2 regions of the Parapusillimonas sp. JC17 genome follow, and region 1 is predicted to be linked to the other one. Evidence: riboswitches for the same ligand, from Rfam matches in the RefSeq annotation. Region 1 holds a riboswitch; the other holds the start of a gene.
The links. Region 1 has a riboswitch for glycine ahead of ACSBPU_RS07605 (D-amino acid dehydrogenase). Riboswitches for the same ligand answer to the same signal wherever they lie in the genome.
Positions count from the first base shown of each region.

Region 1 (7,020 bases):
AGCTGGCAGGCATCGCTGCACGATGCTCCGGGAACGGCGACTCGGCCGCCGGCGATGGAAACCAGGGTGTGTCCGTTTGTCTCTTGCTGGCCCTGCACGTCGATCAGGTTTGCTGCGCCGATGAAGTCGGCCGCATAGGCAGTGACCGGGGCCGCGTACAGGCCCTCGGGCGTATCCAGCTGGTCTATCCTGCCGCTGCGCAACAGCGCGATGCGGTCCGACATCGACAATGCCTCTTCCTGGTCGTGCGTCACGAAAATGGCCGTGATGTTCGACTCTTGCTGCAGCTGGCGGATGACGTCACGCATCTGGATGCGCAGTTTCGCATCCAGGTTGGACAAGGGTTCGTCCATGAGCAGGACGCGGGGTTCAATGACCAGCGCCCGAGCCAGCGCCACGCGCTGGCGTTGCCCGCCGGAAAGCTCGCCCGGATAACGCTTGGCCAGGTGCCCGAGCTCGACACGCGCCAGGATGTCGCCGACTTTCCCGGCGATCGCCTGGCTGGAAAGCTTCCGTACCCGCAAGCCATAGGCCACGTTGTCGTAGACGGTCTTGTCGGGGAACAAGGCATAGTCCTGGAAGACCATGCCGGTTTCGCGCTTGTGTGCGGGTAGCCGCGTAATGTCCTGCTTGTCAAGGAAAAGGCGGCCTTCGTCAGGGACGATGAAGCCGGCGATCATGCGCAGTAGAGTCGTCTTTCCGCAGCCGCTGGGGCCGAGCAGGGTGAAGAATTCTCCGTGCCTGACGTTGAGGTTGAGACGATCGATGATCGTGACGTCGCCGTAACGTTTGCTGACGCCGTCTATTGATATTTCTGCCATAAGATCTCTTGGAGCGCACTCCGCGGTCATGATGAATGCCGGATTGTGACAGAAAAAAGTCTATATATGACAAATCATAAAAAGATTGGTAACGGTTTTGGAACGATGACTTTCATATTTAACGGCTTATCGGCAATTTTGAAGCTACCTATAATGAATTCATCGTTCTCAAGGCCGTCTCCGATAGCGGCGGCCGCCCATTCCATTCGCTGGAGGACACCATGAATACCGTCGCTTCCATTCCAATCCTGCAAGAAACCGTGTCGCGCCCCCGTTTCGTCGAGCGTACGTTGCGCGGCCAGGCCACGTCAGACGGCGCCGGGGTCAAGCTGACCCGCGTCCTGACCCAGGATCTGCAAACGAGGTTGGACCCCTTCCTGATGCTCGATAATTTCGGCACCGACAATCCGGATGACTACATCGGGGGATTTCCCAACCATCCTCACCGGGGGTTTGAAACCATCACCTACATGATTGCGGGGCGTATGCGCCATCGCGACAGCGCGGGCAACGAAGGCTTGCTTCAGAACGGCGGCGTCCAATGGATGACCGCCGGCCGGGGCGTCGTTCATTCGGAGCTGCCCGAGCAGGAAGAGGGCAGCATGGAAGGGTTTCAGCTGTGGCTGAACTTGCCGTCCTACAACAAGATGGCCGAGCCCTGGTACAAGGACATCCAAAGCGAGACCATCCCGGAGGTCGCTCCTGCGCAGGGCGTGAAGGCGCGCATCATCGCGGGGGCCAGCCATGGCATACAGGGCGCCATGCAGCGCGAAGTAACGGAACCGCTATACCTGGACATCCATTTCGATGCTGCGGGCGAGTTCCGTCAGTCCATCGCGCCTGAGGCCAACGCTTTCATCTATGTCTACCGGGGCGCGGTCGAGGTGGCCGGCAAACCGGTAGCGCTGCATCAGATCGCCATACTCGCCAACGATGCGGCGGACGGCGCCATCATCAAGGCGCAAGGCCCCGCGCGCGTCCTGCTGATCGCCGGAAAGCCCTTGAACGAGCCCATCGCGCAGTACGGTCCGTTCGTGATGAACACCAAGCAAGAGCTGATGGACGCCTTTTCCGATTTCCAGGCCGGGAAATTCGTTTAGGGGTCAGACCCCGGCCGGCCACAGCAGAATCGGACCCTCGATCCATTGCGTTGGGGTCAGACCCCATACGGGGTCTGACCCATGCGGGGCACGGCTGGGTTGGACTCTTGAGCCATTGCGTTGGGGTCAGACCCCATACGGGGTCTGACCCCGGCGATGCGGGTGCAGGGGCTGACCCTTTACAATGCCCGGATGAGCATTGAGCAATAGGGGGAAAGCATGACGACTGCATTCATGAAGGCCGTTGATGAACGCGCGGCCGATGCGCTGGCATCGGGCGCCTTGCAGCCCATCCAGGCCGAACAAGTCGAGATCACCGACGGCGGCCTGCCTTTCATTGTCCGGTGGCTGTCTTCGCTGGCGGCGAAGAACGTGGCCAAGCCCGCGATGCCGGGCGGTCCGCGCGATCCGGATTTCAATCCCTTCCTGTCGCCCGAACCGGCATTGACGGTCGGGCCTTTCGGCGATCACCATGTCGCCATCCTGAATAAATTCCCGGTATGCGATCGCCATCTCGTCCTGGCGCGTCGGGAATTCGCGGAGCAGCGGCAGCCGCTCGCTTACGAGGACTTCTGGGTGCTGGCCAGCCTGCTGTCGGAATCGGGAGGGCTCGGCTTCTACAACGGCGGCGGGCCGGCGGGCGCCAGTCAGCGGCATAAGCATGTGCAATGGCTGCCGGCGGCGCCCGGCAATGCCAGCCTGGATCCCCTGATCGCCCATCTGTCGGCGGACGCGCCCGAGTTGGCGCTCGAAGAACATGCCGTCCTGCCGGTCAGGCACGTGTTCGCCCGTGTGCTGGCACAGCGGTCGGCGGACATCGATGCGTCTGCGGCCAGCATGTCCGGCGCCTACGGTCTTGCGTGCGCGAAGCTGGGCCTGGAGCCCGACGAAGAAGGGCTGATGCCGCCTTGCAACATGCTGGTTCAGAACGGCTGGATGCTCCTGGTGCCACGCAAGCAAGAGCATTCTCACAACGTGTCGGTCAACGCCCTGGCCTTCGCAGGCGCCTTGTATGTGAAACACCCCGAGCACGTCGCACCCATCCGGAAGGCCGGGCCGCTGGCCGTGCTGGCCGAGGCGTCCTGGGAGCGTTGAACTGGGGGGCAGACCCCGTACGGGGTCTGACCCCGGGCCGAAAATGGGGCCTGCCGCTTGTTCATTGATTTTGGGGTCAGACCCCATACGGGGTCTGACCCCAGGCCGAAATTGGGAGCTGCCGCTTGTTCGTTGATTTTGGGGTCAGGCCCCGCATGGGGTCTGACCCCAGGCCGAAAATGGGTCTGACCCCAAGGCAGATCAGGCAGCGACGTCGCCACGGCGGGGCGGCGTATTTCCCGGGTCGAGGTCGTCGTCTTTTGTGATGGCCGGCAGCGGCGGCAGGCCGATCTTCATGCGGACGCGCTGGCAGTCCGGGTTGGGAGAACCATCTTCTTGCCAAGCCGGAAATTCACGGCACGGCGAAGGGCGCTGCTCGTAGATGGCGCAATGGATTCCGTCCTGGCCGAGCTCTCCTCGCAGCGCGATGCAGCGCTTGCCGCCATATTCCGTGCCTTTCATGCAGGCGCGCAGGGGTCCCACTTGCGTGACCAGTTCGGGAGGGACCATGCCGCCGCGCTCATCGGCGATTTCCCCGCAATAGAAGGAAACCCTGAAGTGTGCGCAGCATGCTCCGCAGCTGAGGCAGGGATTGGTGTGAGTGTCGTCGTTGGCCGCCGATTTGCCTCGCGGCGATAGGCGCGAAAGCTGCGCAATGGAAAAGCGCTCATCGAGCATGATGGTGTTCGGCACGGAAAGTGGAGCGCAGAGTTTACTACGCCATTTTCCGTGCGCGGGACGACTTACAAAATAAAATATTCCATGGGTTCAGGCCGCCACGGCGACCTGGGTTCTGGCGCCGCTGCGGGCGATCTCGTCGACCAGCATCTGCGCCGTGATCGGCGACAGTGTCCAGCCCAGGTGCCCATGGCCCGTATTGTAGAAGACCCCGGGCCGTCTGCCCGCCTTCACCCGCGGCATCATGTCGGGCATCATGGGCCTCAGTCCCGTCCAAGGAATGACGCGTGAAGTGTCAACCTGCGGAAAATGGCGGTGGACCCAATTGGTCAGGGGCAGTATCCGGTCGGCGCGGATGTCCTTGTTGTAGCCGTTGAATTCCGCCGTGCCCGCTACCCGGAAGCGATTGCGCCCCAGGCGGCTGGTCACGATCTTGGCTTCTTCGTCCAGCAGGCTGACCCAGGGAGCCCCCGCGATGCTTTGCTCGTCTTCAAGGTTGACCGTGATGGAATACCCCTTTACCGGATAGATATTCACACGGTCGCCCAGCATCGAGGCGAATCGCCGGCTGGCCGTGCCGGCGCAGACGATGACGGCATCGGCGTCCAGGTGCTCGGTGGATGCCTGCCTGATGGTTAGTCGATGGCCTTGCTCCAGGGCGGAGATATCGGTGACTTCCGTGTCCATCAGGAAGCGCACGCCCTTGCGCTCGCACGCCTGCGCCAATCCGCGCGTGAACTTGTGTATGTCGCCCGTGGCGTCGGAGGGCGTGTAAAAGCCCCCATAGCATTCGGTGGTCAGCGTGGGTTCGATGTCGCGCGCCTCGGCGGGTGTGACTTCGTGGCGTTCGAGGCCGCCTTCGCGCAATAGCGCATTGACCCGCCGACCGGCTTCGAAGCTTTTCCGATCGTGGAACACATGCAGGATGCCGCGTGTTTCCAGGTCAAAGTCTATGCCTTCGTCTTCCGCCATCTTGTACAGATGCTGGCGTGCTTCGATGGCGAGTCGTGTCGTACGCAGCGTGTTCTCTCGGTAATTGCCGATATGGCGGACGAACTCCGCCATCCATGAGTACTTGTGCCAGCTTGGGGATGGGTTGACGAGCAGCGGGGCATCGCGGCGCAGCATCCAGCGCATTCCTTTCAGAACGGTCGAGGTGCTGTTCCAGACTTCTGCGTTGCAGGCCGATAGCTGGCCGCCATTGGCATACGACGTTTCCATGGCGCAATAGCGCAGGCGATCGATGACGGTAACCGCATGGCCTTGCTTGGCAAGGGCGTAGGCGGACGTGACGCCGCTGATGCCGGCGCCGATGATGGCGATATGGTGCATGAGAGCTCCAGATAGATGTGGTCGCCGCCGAATGACGGCGACGCCCCATCTGTCCGTTTACCTGAGAGTTTCACCCTTGCCGGGTTCCCCTTCGGTGGGCGCCCAACGCGCCGCTCTCCAGATTGTCCTGACCGTTGCAGTCCTGTGGCCTGAGAGTTTCCGGGGCGGTTGCTCCGTCGGCGCCGGCATGGATGGCCGGACTCTTCTGCATGATCTTTATATGGACGAGCAAGAGCGTAGCCGGATTCCGGAAAGAGCTCAATTGGGGATAAACCCGTGGTACGGTCAACATGTCAGAAAAACTGATAGAAGCTGACTTTTTTCGGGGCTGAGGCGGAGGTATATTTCTTTCGGTTCAATCAAAGTATTTATGGAGTCGCACCATGCAGGGCGTCAAACGCAAGGTGGTTTATGTATCGCTTTATGAGCTCATCGCCGTCATCCTGACCAGCGTCGCGCTGGCGATGCTCGGGCATGCACCGGGCCATGCAGGCGTCGCGGCCGTTGCCGCATCCTTGATTGCGGTGGTCTGGAATCTTGTCTGGAATGCGCTTTTCGAGCACTGGGAATCCCGCCAGACGATCAAGGGCCGCAGCGTGAAGCGCCGCGTGGCGCACGCCATCGGCTTCGAAGGCGGCCTCATCGTGGCGTTCGTGCCTTTTTTCGCATGGTGGCTGAATGTATCCTGGTGGGAAGCATTCGTGCTGGATCTGGGCTTCATCGTATTTTTCCTGGTCTATACCTTCGTGTTCAGCCTGATTTTCGACAAGGTGTTTGGGCTGCCTGCATCGGCCATGCAGCCAGCTCCCTCGATGAAAGCCGGCCCGCCCACGTCCGAGGCGCGGCAGGCCGCCTAGGCCCTGGTTGATGCAGGCTCTAATCGCCGATCTGGCGCGGGCCCCGTACCTGCCTGACCAGCTCGATGAAGCGGCGCGCGCCCAGCCCCAGGGGTCGATCCCGCAACCAGACGACATCCACCCACAGCTGTAGCTGATTGCTGATGTTCTCGAAAGTGATCTCGACCAGCGTTCCGCTCTGGGTGAGCGGCTGCACCAGGGAGCGCGGCAGGTAGGCCCAGCCCAGTCCCGACCGTACCAGGCTCAGCGTGGCCAGGTAATTGTCGGTTCTCCATATCTGCCGCGCCACGACGACGCGGGGATCGGTTTCGTCGGCATCTCGGCCGGCCACGACGATTTGCCGGATATCGAGCAATTCCTCCTGGCGCAGCATGCTGCGGCCGTTCGAGAACGCGGGATGATCGGGGGCGATGACGGCGACCAGGATTTCGCTGCTGAATTCCTGAAAGGCCTCATGCTCGTTGGTGGCGGGACGCTCGAACACGATGGCCAGCTGGGCGCTGTCCTGTTCGAGCATGCGAAGCGCGTCGGCCTGCGGCGCCGAGAGCACTTCGACCTCGAGCGATGGGAATTCATTGGAAAGCAGGACCAGGGGATCATTCCAGGGTGCGGACAGCAGCTCGGGCGCAATAGCCAGCGTCAAGCGGCTTTCCAGGCCCTTGTGCAGGGCGAGCGCATGGGTCTGCAATTGGCGCAACTGACCCGCAAGCTGTCGCGCCTGGGGTTCCAGGGCAAGTGCGGCGCTGGTTGGCCGGGGTTCGCGGCCTGAGCGGTCGAACAAGGCCAGGTCGAGTTCCGCCTCGAGCTGCGCGACCATCATGCTGACCGCGGACGGTACACGGCCCAGCCGCCGGGCGGCAGCTGAAAAGCTGCCGGTGTCCAGCACAGCAAGAAATACCTTGACGTTTTCCGTCGTGAAGGCCATGGCGCCTCTTTCATCCTTCAGTTTATTTGATATGAGTGTAATGCAACCTGGATTTCCTGGCGCCATGTGTCGCGGAGCGGGCAGGTAGAATGGTTTGCGCTTGGCGCCGCGCGTCCGGCTTCAGCCTCTTGTCTAACATTCACATGGAAGGTGCAATGAACAGGGAAACCACGGAAAGCCTCGTCGCAGGCATCGAGGAATGGGTGCGGCTG
Region 1 is NZ_CP197474.1:1,578,950-1,585,969, forward strand. It holds gene ACSBPU_RS07585 (ABC transporter ATP-binding protein) at 1-821, opposite strand, end outside; gene ACSBPU_RS07590 (pirin family protein) at 1,043-1,921, shown strand; gene ACSBPU_RS07595 (phosphorylase) at 2,141-3,016, shown strand; gene ACSBPU_RS07600 (YkgJ family cysteine cluster protein) at 3,218-3,709, opposite strand; gene ACSBPU_RS07605 (D-amino acid dehydrogenase) at 3,785-5,026, opposite strand; glycine riboswitch at 5,066-5,153, opposite strand; glycine riboswitch at 5,154-5,244, opposite strand; gene ACSBPU_RS07610 (PACE efflux transporter) at 5,410-5,883, shown strand; gene ACSBPU_RS07615 (LysR family transcriptional regulator) at 5,903-6,808, opposite strand; gene ACSBPU_RS07620 (M20 family metallopeptidase) at 6,964-7,020, shown strand, end outside.

Region 2 (7,020 bases), 2.2 Mb from region 1:
CATGATAGAACCGTTCGAGCCCGGCCAGGTACGCACGGTCGATGGCAAGCGCATCGTCAGCTATGGCACAAGCAGCTATGGCTACGATGTGCGCTGCGCCGACGAGTTCAAGATATTCACCAACATCAATTCCACCATCGTCGACCCGAAGGCTTTCGACGAGAAGTCGTTCGTGGATTTCAAGGGCGACGTCTGCATCATTCCGCCCAATTCCTTTGCACTGGCCCGCACGGTCGAGTACTTCCGCATTCCACGCAGCGTCCTGACCGTCTGCCTGGGCAAGAGCACGTATGCGCGCTGCGGCATCATCGTCAATGTCACGCCGCTCGAACCCGAATGGGAAGGCCACGTCACGCTGGAGTTTTCCAACACCACGCCGCTGCCGGCCAAGATCTATGCCGGCGAGGGCTGCGCACAGATGTTGTTCTTTGAAAGCGACGAGGTCTGCGAGACTTCGTATCGTGACCGAGGCGGCAAATACCAGGGGCAGCAGGGCGTTACCCTGCCCCGAACCTAAGACGCCGACAGGCCCCGGGCTTGCTGGCGGTTCCCGTCCGTCCGTTTTGAATGATCACGCTCCAGGGAGCACTACCCCATGAAATTTCGTTTTCCCATCGTAATCATCGATGAAGACTATCGCTCCGAAAATGCGTCCGGATTCGGCATCCGGGCACTGGCGGCGGCGATCGAGGCCGAAGGCGTCGAAGTGCTGGGTGTTACCAGCTATGGCGACCTGAGCTCATTTGCGCAGCAGCAAAGCCGCGCCAGTGCGTTCATTCTGTCCATCGACGATGAGGAATTCGACGTCGACTCGCCCGAAGACGTGGCCAACGCCATCAAGAACCTGCGTTCCTTCATCGGCGAACTGCGCTTCCGCAACGAAGAAATTCCCATCTATCTGTACGGCGAAACGCGTACGTCGCAGCACATTCCCAACGATATCCTGCGGGAATTGCACGGCTTCATCCATATGTTCGAGGATACGCCCGAGTTCGTGGCGCGGCACATCATCCGCGAAGCGCGCGCCTACCTGGACGGCCTGGCACCGCCCTTCTTCCGTGAACTCGTGAAGTACGCGTCCGATGGCTCCTATTCCTGGCACTGCCCGGGGCATTCGGGCGGCGTCGCTTTCCTGAAGAGCCCGGTGGGGCAGATGTTCCACCAGTTCTTCGGCGAGAACATGCTGCGCGCCGACGTCTGCAATGCCGTCGACGAACTGGGCCAGTTGCTGGACCACACCGGCCCCGTCGCCGAATCCGAGCTCAACGCCGCGCGCATTTTTCACGCCGACCACTGCTTTTTTGTGACCAACGGCACGTCCACATCGAACAAGATCGTGTGGCATGCCAACGTGGCATCGGACGACGTCGTCGTGGTGGACCGCAACTGCCACAAATCCATTCTGCACGCCATCACCATGACGGGCGCGATCCCGGTGTTCCTGCGGCCTACCCGCAATCACCTGGGCATCATCGGCCCCATCCCGCTGGACGAATTCGATCCCGAGAACATCCGCAAGAAGATCGAGGCCAATCCGTTTGCCCGCAATGCAAAGGACAAGCGTCCCCGCATCCTGACGCTCACTCAAAGCACTTACGACGGCGTGATCTACAACGTCGAGATGATCAAGGAAAAGCTGGGCTCGGAGATCGACACCCTGCACTTCGACGAGGCATGGCTGCCGCACGCGGCTTTCCATGACTTCTATAAAGACATGCACGCCATCGGCGAAAACCGGCCGCGCAGCCCGGATGCCATGATCTTCGCGACGCACTCCACGCACAAGCTGCTGGCGGGGCTGTCTCAGGCATCCCAGATCACGGTGCAGGATTCCGAGACGCGCCGGCTGGACCGCAATGTGTTCAATGAAGCCTACCTCATGCACACCTCGACATCGCCGCAGTACGCGATCATCGCGTCCTGTGACGTGGCGGCGGCAATGATGGAGCCTCCCGGCGGAACGGCGCTGGTCGAGGAAAGCATCAGCGAAGCCATGGATTTCCGCCGGGCAATGCGCAAGGTGGAATCCGAGTTCGGCAAGAACGACTGGTGGTTCAAGGTATGGGGTCCGAACCGGCTGGTCTCCGACGGCATCGGGAACCGCGACGATTGGTTGCTGCAGTCGGGCGACGAATGGCACGGCTTTGGCGACCTGGCCGAAGACTTCAACATGCTGGATCCGATCAAGGCCACCGTGGTGACGCCGGGTCTGGATATTTCCGGAACCTTCGCGGAAACCGGGATACCCGCCGCGCTGGTGTCCAAGTATCTGGCCGAGCATGGCGTCGTGATTGAGAAGACCGGCCTGTACTCGTTTTTCATCCTGTTCACCATAGGCATCACCAAGGGGCGCTGGAACACCCTCTTGACGGCCTTGCAGCAGTTCAAGGACGACTACGATCGCAACCAGCCCATGTGGCGCATCCTGCCCGATTTCTGCAAGGAGCATCCTCGCTACGAGAAAATGGGGCTGCGCGACCTGTGCCAGCAGATCCACGAGGCCTATCGCAAGTACGACCTGGCGCGGCTGACGACCGAGGTCTACCTGAGCGACATGGTCCCCGCCATGAAGCCTTCGGACGCCTACGCCAAGATGGCGCACCGCGAAGCGGAACGCGTGAGCATCGACGAACTGGAAGGGCGCGTAACAGGCGTGCTGCTTACCCCTTACCCGCCGGGCATCCCCTTGCTGATTCCGGGCGAGCGTTTCAACAAGCGCATCGTCCACTATCTGCAATTCGCCCGCGAATTCAATGCCAAGTTCCCGGGTTTCGAAACCTACGTGCATGGTCTGGCGCAGGATATGGGACCGGACGGCATGGGCCGTTATTACGTCGACTGCATCAAGGAAGACTAGGGTCTGTCGAGGCTAGGGGGCCGTAACGCAATGTTCGACGTCGCTGTGATCGGCGCCGGGGCGGCAGGCATGATGGCCGCCGCCGTCGCGGGCCAGCGCGGCCTGCGCGTGGTGCTGATCGACCATGCGCGGCGGCTGGCTGAAAAAATCCGGATTTCGGGTGGCGGGCGCTGCAATTTCACCAACATCGGCACCACGCCCGCCAACTTCATTTCGCAAAACCCCGATTTCTGCCGGTCGGCATTGTCTGCCTACACGCCCAGGGACTTTCTCGACCTGATCCGCAAGCACGGCATTTCCTGGCATGAAAAGCATCGCGGCCAATTGTTCTGCGATGAATCCAGCGAAGACATCATCGACATGCTGCGGCGCGAGTGCGAGGCCGGCAAGGTGTCGTGGCGCATGCCGTGCGCAGTGAGCGAAATCCAGCGTGAGGCGGACGGGTTCCGCCTCGCTACAGATCAGGGCCCCATCGAGGCTCGCCAGCTCGTCCTGGCGACGGGCGGCATGGCGATCCCGCAACTGGGCGCCACGGATTTCGCGCTGGGCATCGCCCGCCAGTTCGGCCTGAAAGTCGTGGAGCCGCGTCCCGCGCTGGTTCCGCTGACCTTCGATCCGGCATCATGGGCGCCGTTTTCCGAGCTCAGCGGCGTGGCGCTGGAAGTATGCGTGCGCAGCAAGCCGGAGGGTGGCAAGGCAACGTCCGGCAGGGCGCGCGGCGTGGCACCGGCCGTGTTCCTCGAAGATCTGCTTTTTACGCATCGCGGCCTGTCCGGCCCGGCGATCCTGCAGATCTCCAGCTACTGGAACCCCGGCGAGACCATACATATCGATCTTGCTCATGCACAGGATCTGGAGCGCGAGCTGCTGGACGCGAAGCCCGGCAGCCGCCAGCAACTTGGCACGGTGCTGGCCGGGCTGTGGCCCAAGCGGCTGGCCGAACAACTGCTTGCGACGCTGGATTCCGCCGCGCCGGACCTGGCCACGCGCAGACTGGCCGATGTGCCGGACAAGACGCTGCGCCGGCTCGCGTCGCGCATCCATGACTGGGCGCTCATGCCCAGCGGCACGGTCGGATACAAGAAGGCCGAGGTCATGCGCGGCGGCGTGGACACGCGCGGCCTGAACCAGAAAACCATGGAGGCACGCAGCGTGCCGGGTCTGTACTTCATCGGCGAAGCGGTGGACGTCACCGGCTGGCTGGGCGGCTACAACTTCCAGTGGGCATGGGCCTCCGGGGTGGCCTGCGGGCGGGCGCTGGCAGGCTGACCGCGGCGGTGCCGTTGATGCGGGCGACTTCGGTTCCTGTCCGGAACGCCCGCGCGTCATCGCCTATTCGACGTTGATTTTCTGTTCTTCGATCAAGGCGGCAAGCAGCTTGCGCTCGTCGAGCAGCAGTTGGCGGAACTGCCGGGAGTCCAGCGTTTTCGTTTCCGCGCCCAGGCCGTTATAGCGCTCTTCCACATCCTTGTCAGACAGCGCCTTGGCCAATTCCTTGTTCAAGCGCTCGAGGATTTCGGGCGGTGTGCCCTTGGGCGCCCACATGCCGAACCAGATATCCAGGTCTGCTTCCTTGAAGCCCAATTCGCCCACGGTGGGAGCGTCCGGGAAGAAGGGTGAGCGCGTGGCACTGACGATGCCCAGCAGCTTGACCTTGTTCGTACGGATATGGGGAAAGGCGATGCCCGGATCGCAGACGAAGTCCGCCTGGCCCGACAGGACGTCCTGCAGCGCCGGGGCGGACTTTTCCCTGAGCGACATGAGCCATACCCTGCATTACCTGCTGAAGCTGCTGGATAACATGAAGCTGCTGGACGGCGAACAGCCGGCTGACGAAGAGCGGAAACCGCTTTGAATTCAGGGCGCTTTCGAGTTATTCTTACGGGCTGCTGTTCACATCGAGTGGGAGAGCGCCGGCTTTTCCCCGGCCGCCGAAGGCGCAATTCGCCCAGAATCGCTCAGGCACCCCGTACCGCTCGTGTATTGCTTTGCCTGGGGTCAGACCCCTTTGCGTCAGGGGTCAGACCCCGTACGGGGTCTGACCCCGGGCCAAGCAAGACAGCATTCTGGAGAGACTCAGGCCGCCGCATATTGGCCGGCCGGGCGCCGAAGGTGAATACCCCTTGACCAGGGGCCAACTCTCAGGCAAAAGGACAGAAGGGCGATGCGGCCAGCGTGTTAGCTGGCTTACGTCGTATTTCCATCAGTCGTTTTCCCGTCACCGGAGCCCCCATGTCTTCTACCCTAAAGCAAACCCCCCTGTATGCGGTGCATATCGAATCCGGCGCCAAGATGGTCGATTTCGGTGGCTGGGACATGCCCGTGTCCTATGGGTCGCAGCTCGAGGAGCACCACGCCGTGCGCCAGGATGCCGGCATGTTCGACGTCTCGCACATGCTGAATGTCGACGTGAAAGGCGCAGGCGCCAAGGGCTACCTGCAGCGCCTGCTTGCGAACGACGTCGCAAAGCTGACGGTGCCGGGCAAGGCGCTGTATTCCTGCATGCTGAACCCCGAGGGCGGCGTCATCGACGACCTGATCGTCTATTTCTTTGGGCCTGACGATTGGCGCGTGGTCGTCAACGCCGGCACGGCCGACAAGGACGTGGCCTGGATGCAGAACGTGGCCCGGTCGGGAGGATTCGATGTGCAGGTGCTGCCCCGGCGCGACCTCGCCATGCTGGCGGTGCAAGGCCCCAATGCCCGCGAACGGGTATGGGCTGCTCGTCCGGGCTGGAAGGCCGCAACGGCCGAGCTCCAGCCCTTCACCGGCGTGGCGGTGCCAGACGGCGCGCTAGTGGCCCGAACGGGCTACACCGGTGAAGACGGTTTCGAAATCGTGCTTCCGGCCGCTCAGGCAGAAGCCCTGTGGCGCGACCTTGCCGCGCTCGGCGTCCGCCCCTGCGGTCTGGGCGCACGCGACACCTTGCGCCTGGAAGCCGGCATGAACCTGTATGGCCAGGAAATGGACGAGCAAGTGAATCCGCTGGTCTCGGGCCTGGCATGGACGGTATCTTTCAAGGATGCGGACCGCGGTTTCATCGGACGCGATGCGCTCGAGGCCGCCGAAGTCGACCGCGGCCTGGTCGGCGTGAAGCTGCTGGAGCGCGGGGTGATGCGCGGGCACATGAAAATCCGCAGCGACAAAGGAGACGGCGAGCTCACCAGCGGTTCGATGTCGCCGACCATGGGGATTTCCATCGGCATGGCGCGGGTCCCCGTGGGCGTGCAGCCCGGCGATGCGGTCCAGGTCGAGATCCGGGGCAAATGGCTGCCCGCCCAAGTGGTAAAAATGCCTTTCGTACGCAACGGCAAAGTGATTGCCTGATTCAAGTTCCTAAACACTAATATCAATACAAACGGGGTAACACATGACTCTTCCCACCGATCGCAAATACACATCCTCCCACGAATGGGTCAAGCCCGAAGGCGACCTGCTGCTGGTGGGCATCACCGATACCGCGCAGGATCAGCTGGGCGACCTGGTGTTCGTCGGCGACGTCAACACGGGCGCGCAGCTTACGGCCGGTGAAACCGCCGGCGTCGTGGAGTCGGTCAAGGCCGCCTCCGACATCTACGCGCCGGTGAACGGCGAAATCGTGGAATTCAACGAGGCGCTGAACGATCAGCCCAACCTCATCAACGAAGCGGCTTTCGATACCTGGATCTACAAGCTCAAGCCCGAGAACATGTCCGATATCGACGGCTTGCTCGATGCCGCCGGCTACCAGGCTATTTCCAACGATTGATGGCATTTACCCGCCGCGAACCCGTTTTTGTTTAGGTCGACTATGTTGCGTGAACTTGATCCCCATTCCGATTTCATCCCCAGGCACCTGGGCCCGTCTCCAGCCGATCAGGCAAGAATGCTGCAGGCCATCGGCGCGCCCGACCTTCATTCGCTGATCGCCGAGGTCGTGCCGGACAGCATCCTCAAAAGGGGTGCGCTGAAGCTTCCGGCGGCGCGCAGCGAAGCGGATGCGCTGGCGGAACTCAAGGAAATCGCGGGACGGAATCAGATGTTCCGCAACTACATCGGCCAGGGTTACTACGGTAACCACGTACCCAACGTCATCCTGCGCAACATCCTGGAAAATCCCGCCTGGTATACGGCATATACGCCATACCAGCCCGAGATTTCCCAGGGCAGGCTCGAGGCCCTGC
Region 2 is NZ_CP197474.1:3,733,860-3,740,879, reverse strand. It holds gene dcd (dCTP deaminase) at 1-517, shown strand, start outside; gene ACSBPU_RS18095 (arginine/lysine/ornithine decarboxylase) at 596-2,857, shown strand; gene ACSBPU_RS18090 (NAD(P)/FAD-dependent oxidoreductase) at 2,888-4,126, shown strand; gene ACSBPU_RS18085 (Bug family tripartite tricarboxylate transporter substrate binding protein) at 4,190-4,618, opposite strand; glycine riboswitch at 4,751-4,842, shown strand; glycine riboswitch at 4,914-5,024, shown strand; gene gcvT (glycine cleavage system aminomethyltransferase GcvT) at 5,090-6,184, shown strand; gene gcvH (glycine cleavage system protein GcvH) at 6,228-6,605, shown strand; gene gcvP (aminomethyl-transferring glycine dehydrogenase) at 6,648-7,020, shown strand, end outside.
Region 2: another riboswitch for glycine. It lies ahead of gcvT (glycine cleavage system aminomethyltransferase GcvT); the one in region 1 lies ahead of ACSBPU_RS07605 (D-amino acid dehydrogenase).